3 regions of the Apolloniradiicaulis salifontis genome follow, and region 2 is predicted to be linked to each of the others. Evidence: predicted binding sites of a transcription regulator. Region 2 holds the regulator's gene; each other region holds the start of a gene.
What was found. The regulator LexA, encoded in region 2, represses DNA repair genes until DNA is damaged. The targets are predictions, from matches to a motif close to ATGTTCCNCTTGTGTTCC.
Positions count from the first base shown of each region.

Region 1: the regulator LexA is predicted to act here: its motif matches at 4,771-4,788, upstream of mmcB (DNA repair putative endonuclease MmcB).
Region 3: the regulator LexA is predicted to act here: its motif matches at 6,888-6,905, upstream of rdgB (RdgB/HAM1 family non-canonical purine NTP pyrophosphatase).

Region 1 covers NZ_CM132387.1:2,973,637-2,983,631, reverse strand. The annotation lists gene ACWCOP_RS14130 (transglycosylase domain-containing protein) at 1-1,862, shown strand, start outside; gene ACWCOP_RS14125 (hypothetical protein) at 2,004-3,524, shown strand; gene ACWCOP_RS14120 (NAD-dependent deacylase) at 3,545-4,261, shown strand; gene ACWCOP_RS14115 (metallopeptidase family protein) at 4,281-4,709, opposite strand; gene mmcB (DNA repair putative endonuclease MmcB) at 4,810-5,277, shown strand; gene ACWCOP_RS14105 (hypothetical protein) at 5,370-6,050, shown strand; gene ACWCOP_RS14100 (hypothetical protein) at 6,220-6,519, shown strand; gene ACWCOP_RS14095 (hypothetical protein) at 6,601-6,846, shown strand; gene trmD (tRNA (guanosine(37)-N1)-methyltransferase TrmD) at 7,059-7,763, shown strand; gene rplS (50S ribosomal protein L19) at 7,760-8,185, shown strand; gene ACWCOP_RS14080 (hypothetical protein) at 8,442-8,696, opposite strand; gene ACWCOP_RS14075 (polyhydroxyalkanoate depolymerase) at 9,714-9,995, opposite strand, start outside.
Region 2 covers NZ_CM132387.1:1,793,547-1,803,541, reverse strand. The annotation lists gene gltX (glutamate--tRNA ligase) at 1-460, opposite strand, end outside; gene ACWCOP_RS08725 (ComEC/Rec2 family competence protein) at 546-2,651, shown strand; gene lexA (transcriptional repressor LexA) at 2,821-3,504, opposite strand; gene trpC (indole-3-glycerol phosphate synthase TrpC) at 3,593-4,384, opposite strand; gene trpD (anthranilate phosphoribosyltransferase) at 4,384-5,409, opposite strand; gene ACWCOP_RS08705 (anthranilate synthase component II) at 5,442-6,035, opposite strand; gene ACWCOP_RS08700 (divergent polysaccharide deacetylase family protein) at 6,121-7,086, shown strand; gene ACWCOP_RS08695 (hypothetical protein) at 7,229-8,353, shown strand; gene trpE (anthranilate synthase component I) at 8,435-9,937, opposite strand; gene ACWCOP_RS08685 (peptidylprolyl isomerase) at 9,942-9,995, opposite strand, start outside.
Region 3 covers NZ_CM132387.1:2,757,926-2,767,920, forward strand. The annotation lists gene ACWCOP_RS13110 (M28 family metallopeptidase) at 1-423, shown strand, start outside; gene ACWCOP_RS13115 (YifB family Mg chelatase-like AAA ATPase) at 420-1,982, opposite strand; gene ACWCOP_RS13120 (BON domain-containing protein) at 2,103-2,912, opposite strand; gene ACWCOP_RS13125 (YraN family protein) at 3,043-3,456, opposite strand; gene ACWCOP_RS13130 (penicillin-binding protein activator) at 3,564-5,033, shown strand; gene hemW (radical SAM family heme chaperone HemW) at 5,071-6,225, opposite strand; gene rdgB (RdgB/HAM1 family non-canonical purine NTP pyrophosphatase) at 6,222-6,827, opposite strand; gene ACWCOP_RS13145 (DUF2975 domain-containing protein) at 7,267-7,818, shown strand; gene ACWCOP_RS13150 (helix-turn-helix domain-containing protein) at 7,828-8,058, shown strand; gene ACWCOP_RS13155 (LysR family transcriptional regulator) at 8,055-8,954, opposite strand; gene ACWCOP_RS13160 (sterol desaturase family protein) at 9,055-9,846, shown strand; gene ACWCOP_RS13165 (hypothetical protein) at 9,850-9,995, opposite strand, start outside.

The DNA.
Region 1 (9,995 bases), 1.2 Mb from region 2:
ACGGGCTGGAGCCGGCGCCGCGGGCCGGCGAGGTGGTCCTGCTGGATCGCCATGGCCGCACCATTGCCCGCCGCGGCGAGGTGAGCGCCGAGGCGATCACCGCCGACGCCCTGCCCGCGGGCCTCGTGGAAGCGGTGCTCGCGGTGGAGGACCGGCGCTTCTATTCCCATTTCGGCGTCGATGTTCTGGGCTCCGGCCGGGCGCTGCTGGCCAATATCCGGGCGGGCCGCGTGGTGCAGGGCGGCTCCACCATCACCCAGCAGCTGGCCAAGAACCTCTTTCTCAACTCCGACCGGACCTATAAGCGCAAAGCGCAGGAAATGCTGCTCGCCCTGTGGCTGGAGCGCGAATTCACCAAGGACGAAATCCTCGCCCTGTATCTGAACCGGGTCTATTTCGGCGCGGGCGCCTGGGGGGCGGAAGCCGCCTCGCGGCGCTATTTCGGCAAGCCGGCGGACGAGCTGTCCATCGGCGAGGCGGCGCTGCTGGCGGGGCTTCTCAAGGCGCCGTCGCGCTATGCGCCCACTTCCGACGTGCGCCGCGCGAGCGTCAGGGCGACGGTGGTGCTCGATCTCATGTACGCCACCGGCGCCATCACGGAGGCCGAGCGCATCGCGGCGGCGGAAACCCCGATCCGGGTCTCGCGCGGCGCCTCCAGCCCCGGCGCGGGTTGGTTCGCCGACTGGGTGCTGCCCCAGGTTCGCGAGCTGGCCGGCCTGCGCTCTGGCGATCTTGTTGTGACCACCTCGCTGGATGTGAACGCCCAGCGCGCCGCCGAAGCGGCCCTGAATCTCGGGCTCGCCACGCCCGATCTGGCGCGGGGCGCCCAGGAGGGCGCGGTTGTGGCGCTGGACGCGTCGGGCGGCGTCGTCGCCATGGCGGGGGGCCGCGACTACGCCCGCTCGCCGTTCAACCGCGCGGTGTCCGCGCGCCGCCAGCCGGGATCGGCGTTCAAGCCGTTTGTCTACACCGCCGGCTTTGAAGCCGGACTCGGACCGGATGATGTCTTCATCGACCAGCCATTGAGCTATGGCGACTGGTCGCCGGAGAACTATGGCGGGCGCTATGAAGGCGAAATGACGCTGGAGCGCGCCTTCGCCCGGTCCTCCAACGCGATCGCGGTGCAGGTCGCCGAAGCGGCGGGCCGCGGCTGGGTGCTGCGCACGGCGCGCCGGCTGGGGATTGAAAGCCCGCTTGAAAACACGCGCGCCCTGGCGCTGGGGTCCTATGAGGTCACCCCGCTGGAGCTTGCCGGAGCGTATCTGCCCTTCATGAATGGCGGCCGGTCCGCGCCGCCCTACGCCATCCTCACAATCGAGACTGCAGACGGCGAAATCATCTATGAGCGCCCCGCCGGAGCGTCTGAAAAACTCATCGCCGACCGGGTCCTGGCCCAGCTTGATCAGCTCTTCGCCGCTTCGGTGGACTACGGCACCTCGCGCGCCGCGGCGGTGGCGGGCCGCGAGGTTCGCGGCAAGACCGGCACCACCAACGATAATCGCGACGCCTGGTTCGCCGGCTGGGAAGGCGGGCTGGCCGCAGTCGTCTGGATGGGTAATGACGATTTCTCGCCCACCGAGAACGCGGTTGGCGGCGCCGGCCCGGCGCGCGTCTTCGCCCGCTTCATAGAGGCCGCTCCAGTGTTTCCCGCCGGCCTGGACGCGGTGCTGGTGGGCCGATCAAGGCCGCAATCGCCGGAAGACGACCCCATCGGCGCGCTGCTGGCCGGGCGGGCGGCGGCGCAGGCTGGTGCGGCCGAGCCCTCCCCTGGGCCCGATAGCGCGCCGCAGAGCGATCCTGCGCCCGAGCCGGACTCCGACCCCATCGCCGATCTGCTGGGGCGGATCGGCGGCGGCGCGTGAATTTTTAATCGTCGGGGGTGATGCCGGGCTGTCAAAGCGGATGGAGCCGGGTAGTCTTTGCGTTGATGAAGGGCGGCATGTGCGCCCGAAGGTCATGACGCCGTGAAGACACGCTCGCCAACCAAAAAAAGGGTCCGCCCCATGAAATTTCGCACCTCCGCCTCCCTCGCCGTGCTCGCCGCCGCCCTGACGCTCGCCGCCTGTGGCGGTGATGGCGAGCCGGGCCAGGGTCAGTCCGGCCAGTCGGCCAGCCAGGGCGCGGCGGACAGCGGTGTCGAGGCGCTGGCTGCTCTGGGCCTCGCAGAACCGGGCCGGGCGAGCTGGGGCGACCGGGTGCAGGAGGGCGACAGCTACATCTTCACCGATTTCACCCTCACCACCGAAGAAGGCGTGTTGAACGCGCAGAGGCTCACCCTCACCGATCCGCGCATGAGCGATCAGGGCCCGGTGTTCGAACGCCTCTCCATGAACAGCGGCGCGATCGCCTATGAAGACGGCGAGGCCGGCTTTGACAGCTTCACCATCAACGAGGCCGGGCCGGGCGTGGGTCAGGCGCTGGCCAATCTGTTCAACGGCGAGGGCGGGTTTGACGACATCGCGCTGGAGCAGCAGACCTTTGCATCCATGCGCCTTGAGGCGCTGCGCGTTCTCACCAGCGTGGAGAGCGAGGGCGCGAGCGAGCTTACGATCGCGAGCATCGAGGCCGGCGGCTTTGACGGCGAAGTCCTTGAAAGCTTCTCCCTCGCGGATTTCGCCTATGACGCCGCCGCACCGGAGGGAAACGAAACGGCTGTCACGCTCGACGCCATCGAGGCGTCCGGGGTCCATGCGGCGCTGCTGCGGTCGGGCATGGCCGGCGATGTGGGCCAGGATTCGATGCTGGGCGCGGCGACGTCGAGCTATGATCAGTATGACCGCGTGGCCGTGAACGGCCTCAACGTGGTCTCCGGCGGGCTGCGCATCGCGATGCCGGACTTTGTCGGCGAGGTGGACGAGCGCCGGAACGGAACCTTTGTCTCCACCGCCTCAATGCCGAGCCTCACTCTGGAGGCGAACAGCCGGAGCGAGCAGGGGGCGGGCGTCGCCCAGGCCCTCTCCATGCTGGGCTATGAGACCCTGGCGTTCTCCTTCGCCAGCGAGACCGAATACGATCCGGACGCCGACCGGGTCACCACCACGGGCGAAAACTATCTCGCCATGGAAGACGGTTTCCTGATGAGCTTCGAACAGGATGTCTCCGGCGTGCAGGCCTATACCGAGGCCATGAACGCCTGGATGGCCGAGAACGACGCGGCGGAAGGCGAAACCCCGCCCGCCTCGGTGCTGGCGCCGTTGATGATCCATTCAGGACGCGTGGTGCTTGAGGATCGTTCGCTGCTGGACCGGGCGCTCACCGCCATGGCCGAGCAGCAAGGCACGACGCCGGCGCAGCTGCGCTCGCAGGCGGGCATGTTCGTGGCCATGGGCGCGGCCATGGCCGGTGACGCGGTCCCGGCTCCGCTGATGACCGAGCTCGCCGGCGCCCTCACCAGCTTCGTGGGCCAGGGCGGCGCGATCATCGTGGCGTTCGAGCCTGCAGAGCCGGTCTCCGCCGCGCGCTTCGCCGGCGAGGGCGGGCCCGATCTTTCCGGGATCACCGTGCGTCATGAGCCGGCCGAATAGGCCCTTAAGGGGCGGGGCTCATGAGCACCGGACCGGAAAACATCCTCATCCTCACCGGCGCCGGCGTCAGCGCTGAATCAGGGCTGGGGACGTTTCGCGACACAGGCGGGCTGTGGGCGAAATTCGATCCCATGACGCTCGCGACCCCTGCAGCCTTCAAGGCGGATCCGGAGACGGTGCTGGCGTTCTACAACGCCCGCCGCAAGAACCTTGTCGGCGCGCGGCCCAACGCCGCCCATCTGGCGCTGGCCGAGGCCGAGCAGGCCTGGATGATGGCCGGGCGCGGCGATTTTTTACTGGTCACCCAGAATATCGACGATCTGCATGAGCAGGCCGGATCGGCGAGCCTGCTGCACATGCATGGCGAGCTTCTAAAGACCCGCTGCCAGCTCTGCGGCGCGCTTGAGACCGACACCGGCGACATCACCCCGGGGCGCGGCTGCGCAGGCTGCGGCAAGGCGGCCGGGCTTCGCCCCCACGTGGTGTGGTTCGGCGAAATGCCGCTGGGCCTCGATCAGATCTACCGCGCGCTGGAGGATGTGGACCTGTTCGTCGCCGTGGGCACGTCCGGCACGGTCTATCCCGCCGCCAGCTTTGTGCAGGAGGCCAAGGCCGTGGGCGCCTGGACGGTGGAGCTCACCCTTGAGCCCGGCGAGGTGAGCGAATTGTTTGACGAGCGGATTTACGGCCCGGCCAGCGAAGTGGTGCCGGACTGGGTGGCGAAGAAGCTGGGGTGAGGCGCCTGGAGCGTCCGGGCTAACCCGCAGCATCCTCGATTGCATGCATGTCGTCATCGCTCAGCCCGAAATGGTGGCCGATCTCGTGGACGAGCACGTGGGTGATCAGCTCGGCCAGGGTGACGTCGCCGCGCTCGCACCATTCCAGAAGGATGGGCAGGCGGTAGAGGAAGACATAGTCCGGCTCCGGGCTGGGATCGGCGATGGATTTCCCGGTGAGATCGACGCCGTGATAGAGGCCGGTCAGCTCGTACTCGCTGTCCATTTCAAAATGGTCGAGCACTTCGCGCGGCGCGAAATCGCTGATCTGGATCACCACGTTTCCGCACATTTTGCGAAACGGTTCGGGCAGCTCCGCCCAGGCGGTTTCGGCCAGGGCGAGGAAATCGGCTTCGGACGGCGGGACCGATCCGGCCCAGCTATTCTCTTCGGTCTGTGACGTGCTCATGGCCTTCCTCTAGCAAGCCGGCGCGCCGTTGACGAGAGGGCCGCCAGGCGATGACTCAGAAGACTTGAAAGCGGAACATTATTCGAACAAACTGCCCTCCATGGCGCTTTCAAACCCCTCCTGGCCGGCCGGTCACCCGGCTCGTGCCGACAATCCGGCCCTTGATGATGCGCGCGCGCTCATGCGCGGCGCGTCGCGGCTTTTGCTGGATCTTGGCGTCGCGGCGATCCCCGAATTTGTTCTGCCGTGCGGGCGCCGGGCCGATCTCGCCGGGCTGGGGCGCAAGGGCGAAGTGGTGATCGTGGAGGTCAAATCCGGCGTCGCCGATTTTCGCGCCGACGGGAAATGGCCGGAATATTTCGCCTGGTGCGACCGTTTCTACTTTGCGGTGTCGGAGCGTTTCCCGCGCGACATGCTGCCCGACCAGACAGGGCTGATCATCGCCGACGGGTTCGGCGGCGCGATCGTGCGCCAGAGCCCGGTGCAGACGCTGGCGCCGGCGCGGCGCAAGGCGCTGACCCTGCGCTTTGCGCGCAACGCCGCCGAGCGGGCCCTGCGCGCGCTTTAGGGCTCGCGGTTTTCCCCCAGGTTTCATCTGGGCTTTCGCCCCTGATCTGGCTAGAACTCCCTCGGGAAAGAGGCCATGGGGAGGGGGACGCCATGGACGGTTCAATCGCCTTGCTGACCGTGCTTGGCCTGTCCGCCGGGCTCTCGGCGCTGGCGGGCGGCGGCTTGCGCCTTTTGACGGGCCGCGCTCCGGCGCCGCCCGCCGCCTTCGACGGGCGGGCGGACGGCGCGCCGCTGGCTTCGGCGCTGGCGTTCAGGGGCTTGCGCCATACCGACTTCACCGCCAGCCAGGACCAGGGCAATTTCGGCGAGGCGCTGACCCTCATGGCCATGGCGGCGCGCGGCTGGCGGGTGATCAACGGCAAGGTGGGCGGACCGCAGGGCGTTGACGGCGTGTTCGTGCGCGACGGCGAGGCCGGGCTTGAGGCGGTGCTGATCGAGACCAAGACCGGCTCCAGCCGGTACGCCGAAGCTTCCATGAGCGACGCCAAGCTTCTGGGCGATCTCGATACGCTCTATGTCACCGCGCCCGACGCCGCCCATCAGGCGATCTATGCGGCCATCGCCGCGGGACTGAAATCCGCCTCGCCGCGCATCAGAAAAGAGCTCTGGCGCCACGGGCTGGACACGGGCCGCACCCAGGCGACGCTGCTGGGCCGCGACGGCGAGCGGCTGGCCAAGGGGCGGCTCATGGATCTGCGCACTTTCGCCGAAGCGCTGACCTGTGCCCTGCGCGAGTTTGATCGCACCAGCGTCTATTTCACCAGGCCGTGAGCCGGGCCAACGGGCCCTCGCTCATCAGCAGGCTTCGCAGCGCGCTATGTTCTCGCGAACCCTTTCACCCTGGGCCTGACGTGCGGCGTAACGGGATCGCCCAGCTCACGCAAACTTGCAGTACGAGAATAATGAAGGTATCAAAGATTTCACTCTAGAGGGGTCGGAGATGCTGATAATTGTCGCTGGCCTCGTTCAGGCCGCCGCTCCGGTGACTGTGGAATGCGCGCTTACAGGACGCATGGAGGGGGACATCTTTCAGGAACCGGGCCTTGTCTGCCCCATGGTGGAGCTTGATCCCGAAGGCCTCACTCGCGCGGCGCAGGGCGTGGTGGACGGCCTGGACGAGTCCTATGATCTCAGAAACTTCAGGCCGTTCGACGTGGTGACCAACCTGGTGTTCGAGCATGACGGCGTTGGCTGGCGGTTGCCCGAGCCCGAAAGATTCCTTTTCGCTCATCCACATTAACCGCGTTATGAGGCGGAGCGGGGCTTCAGTGCGCGGTGCGATCTGGCGATCACCTTGAACGCCGCCGGCCGCGCGGAGTCCATGGATATCGCCTGCGAACAGTATCGCCGGACGGACCGCACTCAACCTGGCGGCAGATTTGTGGAGGCCGCGCGCGAAGCTGCAGAACGCCTCGTCTATTTTATGCCGGAGGCGGGCGAGGCCGCGCTGTGCGTTGAAACCACATACGATTTCGTCATCGTCGTTCGTGATTCACTAGAGCGGGAGGTCGAAGCTCTGGAGCGCCCGGTCGACGGCGCGCCAAGGTGTCCGGAAGGGGATGGGTGACTGTCATCGCCGTCCCGTTCAAGGGCGCGGCTCCTGCGTGACTTGCTGGGAGAGGGACGCCTTGCGAAATCACCGCTCCGAACCCTTTCACACGGCCCTGAGCCGCTCCTGAGCCGCTCCTGAACTTCCGGGGGCTGGTATAGCCGGCGCCGGGCGGGCTCTCACCGCCGGCCCTTGCACCAACAGCGCTTCACGCCCATAAGCGCGGCGCCATGAGCTTCACCGCCACAGTCCTTACGCTTTATCCGGACGCATTTCCGGGACCCTTGGGGGTTTCTCTGCTGGAAACCGCCCGCAGGAACGGACTCTGGGCGCTAGAGACGGTGGACATCCGGTCTTTTTCCCGTCATAAGCACGCCTCCGTTGACGACACGCCGGCTGGCGGCGGCCCAGGAATGGTGCTGCGCCCTGACGTGGCGGCGGCGGCGATCGACAGTGTGGACACGCGTTCACGCCCGTTGATCCACTTGACGCCGCGCGGTCGGCCGCTCTCCCAGACCCTGGTCCGGGACTGGGCGGCGGGGCCGGGCGTTGTCGTTTTTTGCGGCCGCTTCGAAGGTCTTGACCAACGGGTCATCGAAGCGCGCAGCATGCAGGAGGTGAGTGTCGGCGACGCCGTGCTCGCCGGGGGCGAAGGCCCGGCCATGGTCCTCATCGAGGCCTGTGTCCGCCTTATTCCGGGTGTGCTCGGCAAGATCGAGAGCACCGAAGACGAAAGTTTTGAAGGGGATTTGCTCGAATACCCCCACTACACCCGTCCGCGGGCGTGGGAGGGGCGGGACATCCCGGAAGTGTTGTTGTCAGGCGATCATGGCCGGATCGCCCGGTGGCGTAAGGAACAGGCCGAAGAAATCACACGTCAGCGCCGCCCCGATCTCTGGGCGAGATATCAGCGGCGCCAAGGAGAAGAGCCATGAACCTGATCCAGCAGCTCGAGCAGGAAGAAGCCGCCCGCGTGCTCGGCGACAAAGTCATCCCGCAGTTCTCCGCCGGCGATACGCTGAGCGTGAACGTGTGGATCCGTGAAGGCGAGCGCCAGCGGGTGCAGCGCTTCGAAGGCGTCTGCATCGCGCGCTCCGGTGGCGGCCTGAACGAGAACTTCACCGTGCGCAAGATCAGCTTCGGCGAAGGCGTCGAGCGCGTGTGGCCGATCCACTCGCCGCTGATCGAATCCATCGAGGTCAAGCGCAAGGGCAAGGTGCGCCGCGCCAAGCTCTACTATCTGCGCGACCGCCGCGGAAAATCCGCCCGGATCGTCGAGCGCACCACCGGCCGCGGCATCGAAGCCCGCCCGCCCAAGGGCCGCAAGCCACAGGCGGACGCGGCCGAAGAAGCCTAGGCTTTCGCTGCATCGCAGTTATGAGAACGCCCGCCGGGACCCCGGCGGGCGTTTTTGCGTTTGGGAGCGGATGTCCTGCCTCGTTTATCGGGGAGGTATCCGGCGGAGCCGGACGGAGGGCGGTGGCGAAGGCCATCAAAGCTTGCTGCTTATCCCCTTCTTCCGGCACAGACCACCCAGGCGGCGACACGCGCCGTGCCGGGTCCCTGCGGTCGCCGTGAAAGCGCGAGGTTTGGACCCGCAGCACCTCCGTGCGTTATGCGCGCCGCTCATCCACACGATGACCATGCTTGATGGCCAGGGCGATAAATCGCAGCACCGGGAACATCGCGCCCGCCATAATGGCCAGCCCGACGCCGCGGCCAGCGTCGACCAGACCGCTGATGATCAGGGCGCCCGCGGCAACGCCAAGGAACGCCGTCAGCCACGCCAGGCGCTGATACCGTAGCCCCTTGTCGCCGACTTCATAGCGGGGTCCGAGAAGCCCGAACGGGCGAATAAAGCTTGACATGCACAGAGCTCCGATCCGTTTTCGTGGGTGCGGAGGGCCGGGTGTTCGGCCCCCGTTCTTCGTTTCAGGTGCCAGTCGTGACCACGCCCACCGCTGCAATCGTGCCGCCTGCAATTGCGCCGGCCGGACCTCCAACGGCGGCGCCGACCATCGCGCCTGCGGCGATGACCTCGACCGCCTGGACTTCGGTAGGGACCTCGTCCCAAAGATCGTTTGCGGCCTCGATCGCATTGCCGATGGCTTCGCCGATACCGGCTCAGTTTACCATGTCGATCTCGTCAATTGAAAGTTCGCGGACACCGTCCTGAAAATCCCGGTTCGCCTGCATGATGATGCTCCTCATTTCTTTTGATACCGACGTGCGCTTATGCATTGAGACACTACAAAAGAACGCCACTGCGGTTTCAAGTTGTTAGCCTCTACGAGAATTCCCTCATATGTCGTATTCGTGAACTCCAATAGTAGAGCCCCGCTCACCTGCTTCTCCCAAGGATGGGGCGGCCCTTGTGGCAAAGTCAGACCCGTTTGCCGTCCGGCCCTGCTCGTGACGAGCGTCGAACGCCAGCGCAGCAGGAAACGAAAGGGACGGGCGTAACGCACAACGCCATGCACCAAGCACCAAAAGCCTCGCCGGCTTATGCCGCGAGGGGGGGAGAGGGAGGCGCGGGGGTCCGGGCCGTATGGGGGTCGGCGAGCAGGGATGGAGCCCGAAGGCTCCCCGCGCCTGATGACGGGTGCGACGCGGGGCCGGCGAACTTACGCCGAACGGGCCGCCGGCCGGTCTTCGGATCGCCTGATCCTGAGGCCGGGCGCCGGATCGCGCCGCCCGCCGCAGCCGGGGCCGTGGCGGGATCGTCACCCTTCGCCGCCCGATCACAGGCGCTGCAGACCGCCCTCTCCGTCGCGGCGAAGTCCGGTCATTATGGCCCCGTCGGAAGGGGGGGCGGACAAGGCGCCGGATAACTCGCCGAATCCGGCTTGGCTGGGCGGCGCTTCGACGGACGCCGGACCGGCCCCCTAAGCCGCCTTCTTCACGGCCTTGCGTCCGGCGTGGCTGCGCATGAAGGCCTTCATCTTCGGGGCGATCTCTTCGCGGAAGCGGCGGCCGTTGAAGACGCCGTAATGGCCCACGCCCGGCTGCACATAGTCCTCGCGCAGGCTGTCGGACAGGGCCGTGCACAAGGTGTGCGCCGCCTGGGTCTGGCCGATGCCGGAGATGTCGTCGTTCTCGCCCTCGACGGTGAGCAGGGCCACGTCGGTGATGGCTTCGGGACGTACGGCGCGGTCGCGCACGGTCAT
Region 2 (9,995 bases):
TGATCACCATGTCGCTGTCCGGCGCGCGAAAGCGCACCGTAAAGGGTGCGTCGGGCGCCGCGCCGCCGTCGCGCCAGGGCGAGCGGAAGGCGCGGCCTTCGCTGAACGCCTGCTCGCGCAGGGTCTCCAGCTCTTGCGGTGTGCAGTAGCAGCGAAATGCGGCGCCGCGGCTCACAAGGCTCTCCACGACCTCCACATGGCGTGCGGCGCGTTCGTGCTGGGAGACCGGCTCGCCGTCCCAGTCAAGACCGAGCCAGGCCAGCCCGTCGCGGATCGCGTCCACCGCCTGTGCGCTATAGCGCGCGCGGTCGGTATCTTCGATGCGCAGCTTGAAAGATCCGCCATGGCGTTTGGCGAACAGAGCGTTGAACAACGCGGTGCGCGCGCCTCCGATATGCAGGAAGCCGGTAGGCGAAGGTGCGAAGCGGGTGACTGGGGTCTGATGCACTTGCGAATTCATGTTGCACTGCGAAGGAACCGGTTCCTTAGCACGGGGTTGGCGCGCAGTGATAGCCTCCGCCTGATCTTCGCGCCATGATGGACGTGTGGATGCAGTCTATCTTCCCTCTTCGCGCGAACCGGCGCGCTGGCGTATGCTGCTTGATGCGGTGCTCGGTGCACGGCTTCGGGTGGGCGCGCCCGATCCTGCACGCCTGATTCTGTGGGCCCCTCTGGCGTTAGGGGTCGGCGCCGCGGCCTATTTCTCCCTCACCGCCGAACCCCCCGCCTGGACGGGTTCGGCCAGCGTGATGCTCGCCGCGGTGTTCGCGGCGCTGGCGGTTCTCTTACGAGGCGAGGCGGTGCGTCTCAGCGCCTGCGTCCTGGCGGCCGCGCTCGTGCTGGGCTTCGGCCTGGCGCAGGGGCGAACCGCGAGCCTGGCGCCGCCGCCGCTGGAGGTGAGCCAGCGCGCAGTGGGGGTGACCGGATGGATCGAGGCGGTGGAGCGCGGCGGGTCGCGCCCGCGCCTGCTTATTCGCGTGGCCGAGCTTGAGGGCGCCGGTGAACCGCCCCACCGTATCCGGATTCGCGCTCGCCTGGCCGCATTCACGCCGGGCGACGCGGTGCGCCTGCGCGCGGTGCTGACCCGCCCCACCGGCCCGTCCGCGCCCGGCGGATACGATCCGGCGCGCGCGGCCTGGTATGACGGCGTCGCGCTCACCGGCTTCGCCATCGCCGATCTTGAGCCGGCGGCGCTGGATCAGGCGCGCCTGCAGCGCGGCTTTGCGAAGATGCGCTGGAATTTGGCCGAGCGGATCCGGGCCAAAGCCGGAGAGCGCACCGGCGGGGTGGCCGCGGCCCTGCTCACCGGCGACCGTTCAGGCGTCAGCGAGGCCGACGCCGAAGCGCTTCGGATATCCGGGCTTGGCCATATCCTTGCGATTTCCGGGCTGCACATGGCGCTGTTCGCCGGCGGGGTGTACGTGGCGCTGCGCTATCTGTTCGCGTCCATCGAGCCCTATGCCCGCGCCCGCGATCCGCGCAAGCCGGCGGCGATCCTCGCGCTTCTGGCGGCGCTCGGCTATCTCATCCTCTCCGGGGGCGCGGTCTCCACCCAGCGCGCCTTCGTCATGGCGGCGGTGGTTCTCACCGGCGTGCTTCTGGACCGGCGGGCCTTCTCGCTTCGCTCGCTGGCCATCGCGGCGCTTGTGGTGATCGTGATCGCGCCGGAAAGCGTCACCGAGGCGGGGTTCCAGATGAGTTTCTCGGCCGTGGCCGCGCTCATCGCGGTGTACGAGATCTGGACGCGGGTGAAGCCGGAGCGGCTTGGCCGCGCCAAAGTTCTGGAGCGCATGAGCGATTCCCTCGCCGGGCTCGCCACCACCAGCGTGGTGGCCGGCGCCGCGACCGGCGCGTTCGCCGCGTTTCATTTCCAGCGAATGGCCGCCTACGGCCTTGTGGCCAATCTGGCGGCCATGCCGGTTTTCACCTTCTGGGTGATGCCCGCCGGCGTCGTCGCCCTGGCGCTGGCGCCGGTGGGTCTCGACGGGCCGGCGCTGGCGGTCATGGACGCGGGCTTGCGCATTGTTCTTGCCATCGCCCACTGGACGGCGGAGCTGGACGGCGCCGCCATGGCGACGCAGGCCGCGCCTGGCCTTGTCATCGCGCTTTATTCGGCCGGGTTCGCCCTGGCGACGCTGGGCCTGGGGCTGGTGCGCCTTACCGGCGTCATCGCCGCGCTCGCAGCCCTTGGGCTCTGGCTCACCCAGACCCCGCCCTCCATGATGATCAGCGACGGCGGGGTGGTGGTGGCCCGCTTTGACGACAGCGGCGCGTGGCAGGCCAGCAGCCTCAGGGCCTCGCGTTTTGACACCCGCGTCTTTCTTCAGCGCGCCGGGGCCGGGGGCTCGCGCGCCGAACGCGCGCCGCTGCGCTGCGACCCGCTTGGCTGCGTGGGCGAGACAGTGGACGGCCTGCGCCTGGCGGTGACGTCAAACCCGGAAAGCCTGCCGGAGGATTGTGCGCGCGCCGACCTGATCGTGTTCGACGGGCGGGCGCCGGCCTGGCGCAAGCGGCGGTGCGCGGCGGTGCTGCTGGACGATCCCGCGCGTGAGGCGCTGGGCGGGGCGGAATTCTGGATCAAGGACGGCCGGGTGATCCGCCTGCGCGGGGCGCAAGACCGCCGCCGCGACCGGATCTGGAGCACGCCCTAGCGCGGCAAAACATACTCAGAGCCGCCAGAAACATAACGCCCCGCCGGCGTGAAGCGGGCGAGGCGTTTCAGGGATCGGTCTCAAAAAGAGGCGCCTCACGATGAGGCGACGTGCATGCTGCGGGGCCGATGCAGGGTGTCGCCGGCGCCGATAGAGCTGCGGGAGCGGCCTAGTGGTACTGACGGATCAGACCCACGAGCCGGCCTTGAACCTTCACCTCGCCGGGGCCGAAAATGCGCGTCTCATAGGCGGGGTTGGCCGCCTCGAGCGCGATGGACCCGCCCTTTTTGCGAAGGGTCTTCAACGTGGCTTCCTCGTCGCGCACCAGGGCGACGACGATCTGGCCGTTATCAGCCGTGTCGGTGCGTTTGATCACCACCACGTCGCCGTCAAGAATCCCGGCGTCGATCATGGAGTCGCCGTGGACTTCCAGGGCGAAGTGCTCGCCGCCGGAGATCATGGCGTGGGGCACCATGAGGCGGTCGGTTTCATGCTGGATCGCAGAGATCGGCACGCCCGCCGCGATGCGGCCCAGCACCGGCACTTCAACACCGGCTTCAGACGACGCGGAGCCGCGCCGTTCCCCGAAGGCCGGCTCGATGACGTTGTCCGCGCTGACGCCGGAGCGCGGCGCAGAGTTTTCGGGGAGTTTGAGCACTTCCAGCGCCCGCGCCCGGTGGGCGAGGCGGCGGATGAAGCCGCGCTCCTCCAGCGCGCTCACCAGACGGTGAACGCCGGACTTGGACGCCAGCTGGAGCGCGTCCTTCATCTCGTCGAAAGAGGGCGAAACGCCGTCCTCTGACAGACGCTTGTGGATGAAGAGCAAAAGCTCGTGCTGTTTTTTGGTCAGCATGACGACCCTCAGGAACAAAACCGGAAAACGTTGCCGATGTTCTATGCCTGTTCCAGGTTAAGGTCAAGTAAAGGCCCGCGCTGCGGCGTCAAAACCCCATGAGCCCCCGTGTCGCCGCCGTCACATCGTCCTGCCTCATAAGGCTTTCGCCCACCAGAAGCGCGCGTGCGCCGGCGGCCTGCAGCCGCGTGGCGTCGGCGCGCTGGAAAATGCCGGACTCGGCGACCAGAAACCGGTCAGGACCGGCCATGGGACGCAGCGATTCGAAGGTTGAGAGCGAGGTTTCGAACGTGCGCAGATTGCGGTTGTTCACCCCGATCAGGGGCGAGGGCAGGGAGAGCGCGCGGGTCATCTCGGCGGCGTCATGGATCTCGACCAGAGCGTCCATGCCCCATTTGAACGCCTCCTCGATGAGGCTGGCGGCGACCGCGTCATCCACGGCGGCGAGAATCACCAGAATGCAGTCGGCGCCCAGCGCGCGCGATTCGGCGACCTGCCAGGGCTCGTAGAGGAAATCCTTGCGCAGGACGGGAAGGGCGACGGCTTCGCGCGCCGCCACCAGAAATTCATCCGCGCCCTGAAAGCTCGGCGTGTCGGTGAGCACCGAAAGGCATGCCGCGCCGCCGTCTTCATAGGCTTTCGCCAGCGCGGGCGGATCGAAGTCTGCGCGAATCAGGCCCTTGGACGGGCTTGCCTTCTTGACCTCGGCGATGAGGGCGAGGCCGTCTGAAGCCGAATGGGCTTTCAGAGCGTCCAGAAATCCGCGCGGCGCCGGCGCGGCGGCGGCGGCGTCTGCCACCGCCTCATAGGGGCGGGCCGCCTTGCGCTGCGCTATGTCGGCGCGCTTATAGGCTTCGATCTTGGCGAGCACGTCGGCCATCAGGCCTCTCCGGATTTGTCGGCGTGGCTGGCGGCCACCAGGGCGTGAAGCGCGGCCGCGGCGTGGCCGTCATCAATGGCGGTGGCGGCCCGGCGCGCGCCGTCGGTGAAGTCTTCTGCAAGACCGGCGAGTTTCAGCGCCGCGCCGGCGTTGAACAGCACGATGTCGCGATAGGGCCCGGTGACGCCCGCCAGAAGGCCGCGAATCGCCGCCGCGTTCTCCTCCGGCTCGCCGCCCTGAAGATCCTCCAGCGCGGCGGTTTCCAGACCCGCATCGCCAGGATTTAGCTCATAGGTCTCGATGGAGCCGTCGGGTTTAAGCTCCGCCACATGGGTGGCGCCGGTGGTGGTGATTTCATCAAGCCCGTCAGAGCCGTGCACGATCATAGCGGCTTCCGCGCCCAGCTCACGCAGCGCCTCGGCCATGGGCGTCAGCCAGCGCCGGTCGAACACGCCCAGAAGCTGACGCCGGGCGCCGGCGGGATTGGAGAGCGGACCCAGCAGATTGAAGATCGTGCGCACGCCCAGTGTCCGCCGCGCCGGGCCCACATGGCGCACCGCGCCGTGATGGGCCTGGGCGAACAGGAAGGCGACGCGCGCCTCGGCCAGCGCCTGCTCGATCTGGGCGGGGCTGGCGAACAGGTTGACGCCGAGGCTTTCCAGCACTTCAGCCGAGCCTGATTTCGAACTCGCCGCCTTGTTGCCGTGCTTGGCCACCACCGCGCCGGCGCCGGCGGCCACCAGGGCCGCGGCGGTGGAGATATTCCAGGTGCCGCGCGCGTCGCCGCCGGTGCCGCACGTGTCGATGGCGCCGTCAGGGGCGGTGATCTTCGTCATGCGCGCGCGCATGGACTGGGCGCCCACGCGCAGCGCTTGCGGACTCTCACCCAGCGCCGACAGGGCCAGCAGGAAGCCGCCGATCTCCACCGGGTCGGCTTCACCCTCCATGAGCGCGTCGAAGGCGTCGCGCAGGGCCGCCTCGTCGGGCTCGCGCCCGGATCCGAGCGCGGCGATCGCTCCCGTCATGCCCCCCGTCATGCCCCCCGTCATGCCTGCCATCAGGCCGGCTCCGCGCGGGCGGGTTTCAGACCGGCGAGCGTCATGAAATTGGCCAGCAGAGCGTGGCCATGGTGCGAGGCGATGCTCTCGGGGTGAAACTGCACGCCGTGGATCGGCCGGGTCTTGTGCGCCAGCCCCATGATCTCGCCGTCGGCGGTCCGGGCCGTCACGTCAAGCTCGGTCCCGCCGGGCAGATCCACCGCCAGCGAGTGATACCGCGTGGCGGTGAAGGGCGAGGGAAGGCCTTCGAACACGCCTGTTCCGTCATGGGTCACCGGGCTGGTCTTGCCGTGCATGATCTGTTTGGCCTGCACCACCTCGCCGCCGAACACCTGGCCGATGGCCTGATGCCCCAGGCAGACGCCGAAGATCGGCAGGGTGGACGGCGCGGTGCGGATCAGCTCCAGGCAGATGCCCGCGCGGTCGGGATCGCACGGGCCGGGGCTCAGCACCACGCCGGCGGGGTTCAGCTCCAGCGCCTCCTGGGCTGACAGGGCGTCATTGCGCACCACATGGGTCCTGGCGCCCAGCTCCTGGAAGTAATGCACCAGGTTGAAGGTGAAGCTGTCGTAATTGTCGACGATGAGAAGCATGACGGGCCCGCCGCGTTTTTGATCGCTCGGACCTTAGATAAGCCGATCCGCGCCGCCAACCGCGACTCACTGTAACAAGTGCCTTATGGCGCGGTTTTCCTTTCCCTTTGTCCAGCTCGCAGCCGGGATTGGCGCCGTGGCGATGGTGCTGACCGGCCAATGGCTCGGCGCGCAGGAGACGGCGGCGGGTCCCGCATCACCGTCAATCGAGCCCCCCGCCTTTGAGCCCCCCGCCTTTGCGCCTCAGGCCATTACAGAGTCTCGCGCCGTTCCGCCGCGCCCGCAGGAACGGCGCCTGTACGAACCGCGTGTTCAACGCCAGGCGGACACCGCCCCGCGCGATGCGTTTGAGGCGTCGGCTCCTGCGCCGCCGGCATTTGGGCGTCAGCGGCTCGCCGTCATCATCGACGATATCGGCCATGACATGGAGGCGGCGCGCGCGCTCCTGGCGCTGGACGCGCCGGTGACGCTGTCCGTCCTGCCCTATGCCGAATTTGCGCCGCAGACGACCGCGCTGGCCCGAGGGGCGGGGCGGGAGGTGTTTCTGCATCTGCCCATGGAGCCGGTGGGGCTCGACGATCCCGGCCCCGGCGCCGTCACCACGGCTTTGAGCCCCGCCGAGATCGCCCGCCGGGTCGAGACGGCTCTGGCCCGCACGCCGGGCGTCGCCGGTCTCAACAATCACATGGGCAGCCGGGCGAGCGCCCATGCGCCGACCATGGCGGCGGTGTTCGCCGCGCTGGAGGGGCGGGGTCTGATCTTCGTGGATTCCCTTACTCACCCCGGGTCCGTCGCCGCCGAGGCGGCGCGGGCCGCCGGCCTCACCGCCTTTGACCGGGACGTGTTCCTGGACGCCCCCGGCGCTGATCCGGCCCTCCAGCTCGACGCGGCGCTCGCGCGCGCGCTCGAAACCGGTCAGGCCATCGCCATCGGTCATCCCTATCCAGGCACGCTGGCCGCGCTGGCGGAGTTAAGGGCGAAAGCGGAGGCGGCGGGTGTGGCGCTGGTTCCGGTCAGCGGGCTGGCGGGCGGGGGCGACGCGCCGAGTTAGCGGCTGTGCGTCCCGGTCGGTCTGCGAAACCTGTCTCATGCGCCACCAAAGACAGGATTATTCAGAATTCGGGGCGGTGAAGCTGGACTCCGCAGGACGCTGTGGACCAAGTTTAGAGCTCTTGGGGTTTTGAGGGGAAGACATGAGCATTTTGATCCGCGCCGCGCTTGCGGCGGGCCTTTCGGCCGTGGCGGCGACCGCTGCGGTCCTCGGGGCCGACTGGGCGGTTGGCGAGGTCTCGGGCGCGGCGCCCGGCCCGGCGTCAAGCGAAGCGGCGCCGCAGCCACCCGCCGAGCCGCCCGCCGAGCTCACGGTGTTTGACCGTTTCATTGGGGCAGACGGAACCGTCAATCGCGCCGCCGCCGCGAACCGCGCCTGCGGGTTCAGCGAGTCGTTGGGAGCGGGCGGGACGCAGTTCCAGCTGGGGGACGGCGAACCCGGCGCTTTCCTTTTGTACACGGCCGATCACGGCGAGCAGCCGGCCCTGCGCTCGTATTCGGCTCAAGCAGACGCGGTTCACGCGGCCGCGTCGCTGGAAGACGGGCTGATGTTGCAAACCGCGCATACCGACCTTGACGGCTTCAACAGCCGGGTCTTCGTGCTCGACGAGACCGGCTATCCCACGTTCAGCGAACCGCTGCTTGAGCGCGCCCGGATGTATGTGTCCTGCGACGATCCGCAGGCGGCGGCGAGCCTTCTGAATGCGGAATTCGCCCGCTCCGGCGCGCAGGTTGATCCGGTGCGCTCCGGCGTGCGCGCGTTCAAGATCGGCGACGGGGTGGACTCCTGGAACAATCCGAAACTGGACGAGGTGGTCGCCGCCTGCACCCCCCAGGCCATGCTGGCCGACATGGCCCCGGACCAGCGCTTCCTGCTGGACGTCGCGTACGATGAAGACGCCCGGTTCGGCGAGGAGATGGTCCACGAGATGTCCGGCGAAAGCCGCGCGGGCTCCAGCGAATCCATGGTCTATCTCACCACCGCCACGGTGAACGACGAAGCACGGGGCGCCCAGATCGAGCTGCTGCGCGCTCCGCTCAGCTGGCATGACCTGCTGGCCGACGGGGACAGGCTCTCGGTGGTGTTCCGCTGGGAGGCGATTGAACGCGTTTATTTCTCCGTGTGGGAGGATGGCTCGCGGTCCCACAGTGAAAGCGCCGGCGGCGTCCGCAGTGTCGACGTGCCGTGCGCGGATGCGGAGACGGCGGTCTCTCTGCTCGAGGCGCTGCGCGACGAGGGCTACGCCGAATACCAGTACGAACGATAGTGCCTGACCGGGCCGGTTCAGCTCAGGCCGAGCCGGCCCGCGCCGCCTTTCACCCGTGGCTGTTTCGCCGGGGCGGGCGTTTCAGACAAACCGCCAGGCCTCGGCGGCGGCGCGAAACAGGGCGCGGGCCTTGTTCACGCTTTCCATGCGTTCTGCTTCCGGATCGGAATCCAGCACCACGCCGCCACCGGCCTGCACATACATGCGGCCGTCCTTGATAACGGCGGTTCGCAGCGCGATGCACACATCCATGTCGCCCTGGGCGCCGAAATATCCCACCGCGCCGCCATAGACGCCGCGGCGATGGGGTTCCAGCTCATCGATGATCTCCATGGCGCGCACCTTGGGCGCGCCGGACACCGTGCCGGCGGGAAAGCCGGCGAGCAGGGCGCTCACCGCATCCTCGCCGTCGGCAAGCTCGCCTTCGACGTTGGAGACCAGATGCATGACCTGGCTGTAGCGCTCGATGATCTCTCGCTCGGTGACTTTCACCGTGCCGGCTTTCGCCACCCGGCCCACATCATTGCGCCCCAGATCAAGCAGCATGAGGTGCTCTGAACGCTCCTTGGGATCGGCTTTGAGATCGGCTTCCAGCGCGGCGTCGGCCTCCGGGGTCTGGCCGCGCGGGCGGGTGCCGGCGATGGGGCGGATCGTGACCTTGCCGCCGCGCAGGCGCACCAGAATCTCCGGGCTGGAACCGCAGATGGAAAAGCCCGGAAAATCGAAGAAGAACAGGAAGGGCGAGGGGTTGGAGCGCCGCAGCGAGCGATAAAGCGCGAACGGCGCCGCCGAAAACGGCGCCGAAAAGCGCTGGCTGGGCACCACCTGAAACACGTCGCCGGCGCGAATATAGGTCTTGGCCGTCTCCACATTCGCGCGGTACTGCGCCTCGCTCATATTGGCCTGCGGTTCCGGCGCGGACCAGGGCGCGCCTTCGCGCCTTGCCGGGCCGGCCGCGTCCAGGCGGGCGAAGACCTGCTCGACGCTGCGCCGGGCCGCGTCGATGAGAAGCTCAGGGTCGATGCCCGGCGTCGGGCGCACCGGCGCGGCCACCGTGATCTCCTGGCGTAGCGCGTCGAAGATCACCATGGCGCGCGGCCGGATCAGCAGACCTTCCGGCGTGCCCAGGGGATCGGGGCCGGCGTTCTCCGGAAGGCGCTCGCTCAGACGCACCGTGTCATAGCCCAGATACCCGAACAGCCCCGCCGCCAGCGGCGCAAGCCCGGCGGGCATGTCCAGCGCGCTTTCGTCCAGCAGGGCGCGCAGCGAGGCGAGGGGCGGGGTCTGCTCTGTCTCGAACGCGCCCGGCGCCATGCCCGGGGCGCTGGCGCGCGCCACTTGCGCCACACCGCCGCGATTGCGCCAGATCAGATCCGGATCAAGCCCGATGGCCGAATAGCGCCCGCGATAGGCCCCGCCTTCCACGCTCTCCAGAAGGAAGGTGTTGGACTGGCCCGCGGCGAGCTTGAGATAGGCTGAAACCGGCGTCTCCAGATCATCCACGCGGCGCGCGGTGATCAGCACGGGCTCACCGCGCGCCGCAGCGGCGCGCGCGGTGTCCAGGTCGGGAGCAAAATCGCGCATGGGCCTATCGCTGGACGGGGTCGGCCCGGCCCAGGGCCTGGTCGATGAGCAGCTGATC
Region 3 (9,995 bases), 960 kb from region 2:
GATCGCCAGCATCAGGATATCCGCATGGAGGACGGGCGCCATTTCGGCGACACGGTCGACTATGTGGACTTTGATTACGCCGCCAAGGCCACCAGCCTGAACGCCGCGACGCTCGCCCTTCTGGCCGGCGCGCCGCCGATCCCGGCGGACGTCTCCATTGAAGGCGCGGTGAGCGCGGACACCAGCCTCAGCTGGACTCTGCCCGAAGGTGAAGCTGCGTCGAATCTCGCCGGGTACCGGGTCCACTGGCGCCTGACGGACGCGCCGCAATGGACACATAGCCGGTGGGTGGGGCTCACCGACACCTACGTGCTGGAGAACCTCGTCATCGACAATTACTTCTTCGGCGTCTCCGCAGTGGCCCCTGACGGCGCGGCGACCCCGGTGGTCTTCCCCGGCCCGGCTGGCGATTTCGGCGATTAAAGCGCGCCGTCCAGGCGGGGTCGCGCCGAAGAGCCCGTAAAAGCACCGGGGCGAGACACCGCCTGACCAGTGGTGCGCGCCCGCCGTGCGCTCAACGCCTCGGCGATATGGATGCGGCGCACGCCGTCCGCGCCGTCCAGATCGGCGATGGTGCGCGCCACGCGCAGAATGCGGTGATAGGCCCTTGCGGTGAGCCCCATGGCTTCGGCGGCCTTGGACAGGAGCGCGGCGCCGGGCGCGTCCGGGGCGGTGATGGTGTCAAGACGATCCCCGCCGAGGCGGGCGTTGAGCCCGCCGCGGGCCGCCTGAACCTCGCGCGCCGCGGCCACGCGGGCAGCGGCTTCCGCGGTGCCTTCCGGCGCCGGCGGCAAGGCGAGATCGGCCGGCGTCACCGGAGGCACGTCGATCTGCAGATCGATCCGGTCCATCATCGGGCCGGAGACGCGCGCCTGATAGCCTTGCGCGCATTTGGGTCCGCGCGCGCAGGCCTCGCCGTTCTCACCCGCCCAGCCGCAGCGGCAGGGATTCATCGCGGCGATGAGCTGGAAGCGCGCCGGAAACGTAATGCGCTGATTGGCGCGCGCCACGGCGATGTCGCCGGTCTCCAGCGGCTGGCGCAGGCTGTCGAGCACCTGGGGATGAAACTCCGGCAGCTCGTCGAGAAACAACACGCCGTGATGGGCCAGGGACGCCTCGCCCGGCTTGATGCGGCTTCCCCCGCCCACCATGGCCGCCATGGAGGCGGAATGGTGCGGCGCGCGAAACGGGCGCGTGCGCGACAGCCGGCCGCGCTCCACCAGCCCGGCCACCGACTGGATCATGGACAATTCCAGCAATTCCTTGGCGTCCAGCGGAGGCAACAGGCCGGGCGCGCGCTCGGCCAGCATGGACTTTCCAGACCCCGGCGGCCCGACCATGAGCATGTTGTGACCGCCCGCCGCCGCCACTTCCAGGGCGCGCTTGGCGGTCTCCTGCCCGCGCACGTCCTTTAGATCCTTCACCGGCCCGCCGTCGATGAGATCGCCGGGCGCGGGCCGGGACAAAGACTGGGACCCCTTGAAATGATTGATCAGCTGTATCAGCGAGCCCGGGGCCAGGATCGCCAGATCGCCGCCGGCCCAGGCGGCTTCGGGCCCGCTGGCTTCAGGGCAGATGAAGCTCTTGCCCTGGCTGGCGGCCAGCATGGCCGCGGGAAGCGCCCCCGGCGTCGGTGCGATGGAGCCGTCCAGGCCCAGCTCGCCCATGACGAGATAATCGGCGATCTCACGCGAGGGCAGCACCTCAAGCGCCGCCAGAAGGCCCAGCGCGATGGGCAGATCGTAATGGGTGCCCTCCTTGGGCCGATCAGCCGGGGCGAGATTGACGATGAGTCGCTTGCTGGGAAGCGAAAGCCCGATCGCCGCAAAAGCCGCACGCACGCGTTCGCGGCTTTCGGCCACCGCCTTGTCGGCCAGACCCACAACTGTGAAGGCCACATTGCCGCCGGTCAGCTGAACCTGAACATCCACAGGACGGGCCTCGGCGCCTTCAAACGCAGCGGACGCAGTGCGATTGCCCATCCCTGTCTCCGTTCAATATTCATGCTCAACAAAATCTTCCACGCCCCCGGAGTTATCCACAGGGAGTGGAACATTAAGGAAACATGCGAAAGGCCCGCGGTCAACCCACAGGCGACCTTTCTAGAAGGGCATCGCGTCAGAAGAGGGTCGCCGCGCCGGCTCGGACGGCTGGGTACGGTCGAGTCGCGGCTCGAAGACCCGCTGCGCCGGACTGGCCGCCGGGGCGGGATCGCTCCGGGCGGCGGACGCATCCGGCTCGCCGAGAAGCTGGGGCGATGAAGACGGCGCCGGGATCGGCTGGTCCAGGACGGGAGCGCCAGGCTGCAGGGGCGCGCCGCCCACCGCGTCGCAGGCCTCGGCCTGCAAGGCGCCGCGAGCGGGCAGTTCGGGGGTTTCGCCGGTGACCCGCACCAGATCCACCACGCGCTCCACGCCCGGGACGCGCGCGGCGTGCTGGGCGGCGTGGTCGGCCTCGGCGCGGTCGCGTGCATAGCCCAGCAGATAGACGACGCTCTGGCGCGTTTCGATGTTGAAGTTGAGCGCGCGCACATCGGGGTCCTGCACCAGGCGGGCGCGCACCTGCTGAGTGATCACCGAATCCTGCGCCAGCTCGCGGGTTCCGCGCCAGGCGCCCACCTCGATTTCGTTGACCACCGAGCGCACGCCCGGCGCCGACCAGGCGAGGCATTCGGCGAAAATGCGGTCGGCGTCGCGCGGCGCGGAGCCCGACAGCAGCATCACGCCCTCGGTGATCTCCACGTCCACCTGATCAAGGGCGTAGCCTTCAGAACGCAGCATCGCCGACTTCACGCCGAGCGAGGCGTTGAAATCGTCCAGCTGGCGGCCCATCGACCGGCCGGGCTCCAGCGCGGCGCAAGCGGTCAGCAAGACCGAGGCGAGAGGGACGGCGAAGAGGGGCGTGCGAACCATGGCGGGGCGCTCCAGAAGATGGCGGTCGGGGGCGAGGCGAGACCTGAACGGGAGATCGCGCCCAGCATCGCCCCGCGAGGCTGAAAAAAGGTAAATGCGGCGTTCAGACTTCGGCCCTGACGACGCCCGCCTAGATCAGGTCGAGGGCGCCGCGCGTTTCGGCTTCGAACGCACTCTCGATCCGTCTGGGCCAACGCCAGGGCGTCACCACCATCAGGTCGAAACGCGGCTGAAGATGGGCGAAGCGGCGATGGCGCGCCCGCCACAGCGACCCGGCGCGCAGCATGCGCTCTCGCTGGCGCGGCGACACGGCGGCCAGCGCGGTTTCAGCGTCGGCGCGCGCCTTCACCTCGATGAAGCACAAGACATCGGCGCGCACGGCCACCAGGTCAATTTCACCCGCCGCCGTGCGGGCGCGGCGGTCGATCACCCGCCAGCCGCTCAAGGTCAGGCGCAGCGCGCACAGGCGCTCTGCAGCGCGTCCACGCCATTCCGCACGGCGGCGCTTGCGGGCGCGGTTCGCAGCTGAGGGCGGGCGGCTCATAAAACAGGCCTCATGGCGCGGCCCCGAACGGTTGCCCGCGCGCGCCGGCGCGGGTAACTTCGCGCAGCGCTGGGGCGCGGCGCATCCGGACTGTCGAGGGGACCAACATGACCGTTGCAGCATCGCTCAAGCACGCGCTTGCGCCAAGGCGCCTCGCGTCCCGGCTCTCGGCCGGCGTTTTGGGGCTCGCCGTGCTTGCGCTGGCGGCCTGCGAAAGCGCGCCCGGACCCGCCACCCCGGTGCAGACGATTCCCGAACGCCCCGTGGTCGGCGCCCCGCCCGAGCCGATCACCGTGCCGGTGGATCTGGCCGACCGCGCCTACACCCCGGCCCATCTTCGCGGCATGCCCCTCACCCGCGTCGGCCTGCTGCTGCCGTTTTCAGCGAGTTCAGAGGCGGCGCGGCGTGAAGCCTCGCGCATCCTGCGCGCCGCCGAGCTGGCGCTGTTTGAACGCGCCGGCGACGCCCTCGTGCTGCTGCCAAAGGACACCGGCGGCACCGGCGAAGGCGCGCGCGAAGCGGCCCGGTCGGCGATCTCCGACGGCGCCGATCTGATCATCGGCCCGCTCTTCAGCGCCGCGGCGGCGGCCGCCGGCGAAGAAGCGCGCAGCGCCGGCGTCCCGGTCATCACCTTCACCACCGACGCCACCATCGCCGGCGACGGCGTTTACCTGCTCAGCTTCCCGCCCGACGAAGAAGTCAGGCGCATCACCGAATATGTGGCGGGTCTGGGCGCGGACCGTTTCGCCTTCATCGGGCCGAACACCGCCTACGGCCAGGTGGCGAACGACGCCTATCGCCGCACCATCGATGAGCTGCTGGGCGAAAACCCGGAGCCGGTTCAAGCGCAAGTCCGTCTGCCCCTGCCCGAAGACGCGCCGGAGGATGCAGAGCCGCGCACCCGGACACGGGTGTTTGACCGGGGCCTGGTGGCCACCGCCTTCTATGACGGCGGGGTCAGCGCCATGACCGAGGCCGCCGCCCGACTCGCCTCGACCGGAGTGGAGCGGCTGGACCCCGCCCGCGCCGCCACCATGACCGGGCGCAACTGGACCCCGTCTGAGGCCTCGCCCTTCCAGGTGGTGCTGCTGCCCGAGGGCGGCGATCAGCTGCGCATTCTTGCGCCCGTCCTGGTGTATGAGGACATCGACCCCTTCCTGGTGAAATTCATCGGCACCGGGCTGTGGCGCGATCCGGCCCTGACCCGTGAACCGGCCCTGGCCAATGGCTGGTTCGCCGGCCCCGATCCCAGCGCGCGCGCCCGCTTTGAACAGGTCTATGAGAACGCGTTCGGAGAAACGCCGTCGCGCCTGGCCGGACTCGGTTATGATGCGGCGTCGCTGGCCGCCCTGTTCGCCGCCGAAGGCGATTTCACGGACGAACGCCTCACCGATCCTGACGGCTTTGTGGGCGTGGACGGGCTATTCCGCCTGCGGCCCGACGGCACGATCGAGCGCGGTCTGGCGGTCTACACCGTGCGCCGCGACGGGTTTGAAGTGCTCGACCCCGCGCCCCGCGCCTTCGACCTCGACCCGTTCTCGCGGCCGGTGGACGTGGAGCCGGACGAGCGGTCCTAGCCGCGCCGGCCGGGACCGGCGCCGCCGCGACCTCTGCTCAATCGGGGATCAGCGCTTCTGCGACCGCATCGGCGTAGATCCGGCCCTTGCCCGTCAGGCGCAGGCGATCCGGCCCGGCCTCGATCAGGCCCTGAGCTGAGAGGCGCTCAACGGCGCCGGCGTCCGGTGCGTAACCCGTGATCGCCGCGACGCGCTGCGCGTCGAGCCCGTCCTCCACCAGCCTGATCCCCATGAGGATGCGCTCCACCGCCTCGTCCCGCGCGCTCAGCTCTTCTTCGTCGTGGCCGCTCACCGCCGTCGCCGCCGCGATATAGGCGGCGGGTTTCAGCGCCGCCGCATAGCCGACGCGTCCGCCCCGGTCGGCGCGGCCCAGGCGCGAATGGGCGCCGGGACCGATCCCGATCCAGTCGGCGCCTTCCCAGTAGAGCCGGTTATGGACCGACTGCGCGGCGCGGCCTCTGGCGTGGTTGGACACTTCATAGGCGCCAAGGCCGGCCGCTTCGGTCATCTCCTGCGTCAGGGTGAACAGATCCGCGGCGAGGTCCTCGCCGGGCGCTTTCAGCGTTCCCCGCCGCACCTGCCGCTCAAAGGCGGTGCCCGGCTCGATGGTGAGCTGGTAAAGCGAGAGATGGTCGAGCCCCAGGGCGATGGCTTCTTCGAGCTCGCCGCGCCATCCGTCCACCGTCTGGCCTTCGCGCGCATAGATCATGTCGATGGAGACACGGGCGAAGGCGCCTTGCGCGAGGGTGATCGCCCGGCGCGCCTCGTCGGGGCCGTGATCGCGGCCCAGGCGTTTGAGATCGGCGTCGCTGAACGCCTGCACGCCCAGCGACAGCCGCTCGATCCCCGCGCCGGCGAGGCCCTTGAACGCAGCCGCCTCACGGGGATTGGCCTCCAGCCCGATCTCGGCGCAGGGCTCCAGGCCGAAGAGATGCTCTGCAGCCTCAAGAAGGCGGCCCACTTGAGCCGGGGTCATGAGAGACGGCGTGCCGCCGCCGAAATGAACGCTTGCAAGCCGCCGCGGCCCGGTGATCTCCCGCCAGCGCGCCAGATCGTCCAGCATCGCGGTGAACAGGGCGTCCCCGTCCGCGTTCGCCGCCTTGTAGACGTTGAAATCGCAGTACGGGCAGATCCGCACGCAGTAGGGCCAGTGGATATAAAGGCCCAGCCGGTCTTCGTGAGATGCGCTCACGCGGAGAACAGGTCCGCTTTCAGAAGGCGGAAGGCATGGGCGCGATGGCTCATGGCGTGTTTTCTCGAAGGCTCCATCTCGCCGAAGGTGATGTCGAACCCGTCCGGAATAAAGATCGGATCGTAGCCGAAACCCTGCTCGCCCCGCGGCGGGAAGGTGAGCGCGCCGCGCACCTCGCCCTCATAGACGCGGGTCTCGCCGTCCGGGTGGGCCAGCGCCAGGGCGCAGACGAAGCGGGCGGAGTAATCCGTGGCCCCCTTCGCCTCCAGCTCGGCGCGCACCTTGTCCATGGCGGCGTAGAAATCGCGCGGTTCACCGGCCCAGCGCGCCGAATAGATGCCCGGCGCACCGCCCAGCGCGTGCACTTCAAGCCCGCTGTCATCGGCCAGCGCCACCAGCCCGGAATGCGCCGCGCCGGCCCGCGCCTTTAAAAGCGCATTGCCGATAAAGCTGTCTTCGGTCTCTTCCGGCTCGGGCAAGCCCAGCGAATCGGCGCCTTTCGCGTCCAGCCCGAAGGGCTCGATAAGCTCGGCTATCTCTTTGATCTTGCCCGCATTATGGCTTGCGATCGCCCAGGCCTGCGCGCGTGTGAAGACATTCATGCATATCGTCCCTGCTGATTGAACATATCGCCTTTCGAAAAATTAATATCGTTTTTCGATATATTTTTGTTGCGTCCCGATACGAGATCCCCTACATACAGTCTCGAGGCGGACGGGAACACCCCGAACGGCTCCGGCGACAGACCGGCAAGAAAGATCGGATGCGCCGTAATGGTTGGTCGACAAAACAGCTTAGGAGAGTAAGAGATGGTCAGGTCTAACAATTCCAACGGTCACGCGACGTTTGCGACGGTGATCAATCTGGTTCTGGTCGCCGGCGTGTTCGCCGGCATGGTCGCCGCCCTCAGCCCGCTGATGGCGTAACCGACATGAAGGCCGAAAAGGCCGGTCTGCTTCGAGACGCACCGCTCCTCCCCCGCGGCGCCGAAGCGGCCGGCCTTCAAGGCCCCGACGCGTAGAAACGACTATTGGGGGGCGCATGAGAACGCTCGGACCGGGATCTCTGGCTTCGATACTAAAGCTCCTCCTGGACGCCGCCTTCTATATTCTGTGGGCGTTTCTGGGCCTTGCAAGCCTCATCATCGTTCTCATCGTCTTCACCGGGCTCTACCGCCTCGCCGGATTCGGCGACGGTCTTCCAGACAGCCTGTCGCAATTCCTCGCCATGGACGTGGTGCTCGCCCTGCCCATGGCGGTGGTGGCGATCGCAGCCTTGATCTTCATCATTGACCGGCTGCGCCGGATTTTCAAAACCCTCATCGGCGGCGACCCCTTCGTTCCCGAAAACGCCAATAATCTGCGCGCCATAGCCATCGGCATCGGCGTGTATCAGGTCCTGCAATACGCCAGCCACGGCGTCATCTCGCTGGTGTTCACCCTGTCGGGTCAGCCGGTGCAGGGCGGCGGGCGCGTGGTGCCGGAATTCTCCCTCAATCTGGGCGCCTGGTTCGCGGTGCTGGCGTTCTTCGTGCTGGCCGAAATCTTCCGCGAGGGCGCCCGCCTTCGTGACGAACAAAAATATACGATCTAGGAGGACGCAATGCCGATTCGCGTCACCCTGGACCGGATGCTGCTCGAGCGCCGCATGTCTCTCACCGAGCTGTGCGACCGGGTGGGCATCACCATGGCCAACCTCTCCATTCTGAAGACCGGCAAGGCCAAGGCGGTGCGATTCTCCACCCTGGAAGCGCTGTGCCGCGAGCTGGATTGCCAGCCGGCCGACCTCCTGATGTTCGATGAAGAGGGCGAGGAAGAGGACGGCTCGGACTAGCGCGCGCCCGCCTGATCACGCCCGGCTGCAAGAAACGCCGCGCACAGCGCGTCCAGCGCCGGATCCGCCGGTGCGCTCGCCCGGCGCATCAGCCCCGGACGCAGCACCACGGGCGACCCCCCGAACTCAAGGCGCACCAGCGCATGATCGGCGCACAGCCGCGCGATCACGGTCTGCGGACCCACCAGCACATGGTCCGACGCCGCGCACGCCCGCGCCAGGGTGATGTAGTCGTCGCAGACAAGGCTCGCCGCCGCGAGACCAAAGGGCATGGGTCCGAGCGCCAGGCGGCCCGGCGGCGTGGCGCTCGCCACCGGATAGCGGCCGGGATCGACGTCCCGGCCGGCGTCCAGCAAGGCGTGACCCTCGCGAACGCACGCCGCGACGCCCTCTTCAGGCAAAGCAGTGAGGGTCAGATCATCCGGTCCCTCCACCGCGCCGATATCAGCCGCCACCAGATCGAGCTCTCCGCCGCGCAGCTGCTCGATCAGGCGCGCGGCCGGGCCCGCCCGCACGGTCAGCGCGATGTCGCGCCCGGTCTGATAAAGCCGCGCCACCGCGCCCGGCAGGAAGCTGTACTCAACGCTGGGCCCCACTCCGATGGTCAGCGCCCCGGCCCCGCCGGTGCGCCAGCGCCCCGCCTCACCCTCCATGTCGGCGGCCGTCTGCACCAGGGTGCGGGCCCGCGGCAGCATCGCCGCGCCCAGCGCGGTGAGCGCCAGCCGGCGCCCGGTGCGCTCGAACAGCGCGCCGCCCAGGGACGCTTCAAGCTGGGCGAGGATCTTGGTGGCGGCCGGCTGGGACACCGCAATCGCCTGCGCTCCGGCGGAAACGGTGCCCCGCTCTGCGGCGGCGACGAACAAGCGGGCGCTTTTCAGGCTCAACATGGGAGCCATGCTATCACAAAAACGAATATTAAATGGCCAAATTACGATTGGACGTTATGACCGCGCGGGTCCAGTCTCGACCGGCTGTCAATTAAGGAGCCGCACCGTGGTGAGTGAAAAACTAGTCGTACCGGCGATCTTTACGGGCTTTGCTCTGCTGGAGATCGTGCTGGGCCGCTTTTCCGGCGCGCCCAGGGCGTCGCGCCGCGACGTGGTGATCGAAACGGTCTCCAGCCTCACCATCGTGCTCATCACCGTGCCGGCGATCTTCTTCCTGGCGCCCCTGCTGGTGGAGCTGATCCGCCCGGGCAGCGCGGGCGCGCTCGCCTTCCTGCCCTGGTGGGCGATGGTGGCGATCCTTCTGGTGGCCGACGACATGACCCAGTACTGGTGGCACCGCACCAGCCATAGCGTCCCGCTGCTCTATAATCTGCACCGCGCCCACCACTCGGGCGGCTATATGAGCGTGCGGATCGCCTACCGGAACAATCTTTTCTACTACATGCTCATGCCGGGCATCTGGGCGTCGGCGGTGCTGGTGCATCTGGGCTTCTACCCGGTCTATGCGGTCTATCTGATCGTGAAAATGGCGGTGATCTTCGCCGCTCATTCCAGCTGGCGGTGGGACGCGCCGCTGTACAGGATTCCCGCCCTCGCCCCGGTCATGTGGGTCGTGGAGCGCACGATCTCCACGCCCGCCACCCATGCGGCCCATCACGGCCTGCACGCGGGCGACGGCGCAACCCACTACAAGGGCAATTACGGAAATCTGTTGTTCTTCTGGGACGTGCTGTTCGGCACCGCGAAGATCACCCGCACCTATCCGCAAGAATTCGGCATCGAGAACATGGCCCCCGCCAGCACGGCGCGCGAGCTCGCCTGGCCGCTGGCGCGCAAATAGGCGCTAGGGATAGCTGATCACCCCATAGCTGATCACGACTGTGCGGTCGCCGACCGCCAGATCCGGCTCCTGCTTGAGCACCTGATCCGCGCCGACGCGCAGCTCGACGGTGAGCGCGCCCGGCGCGCGCCAGCTTAAGCCATAATCCT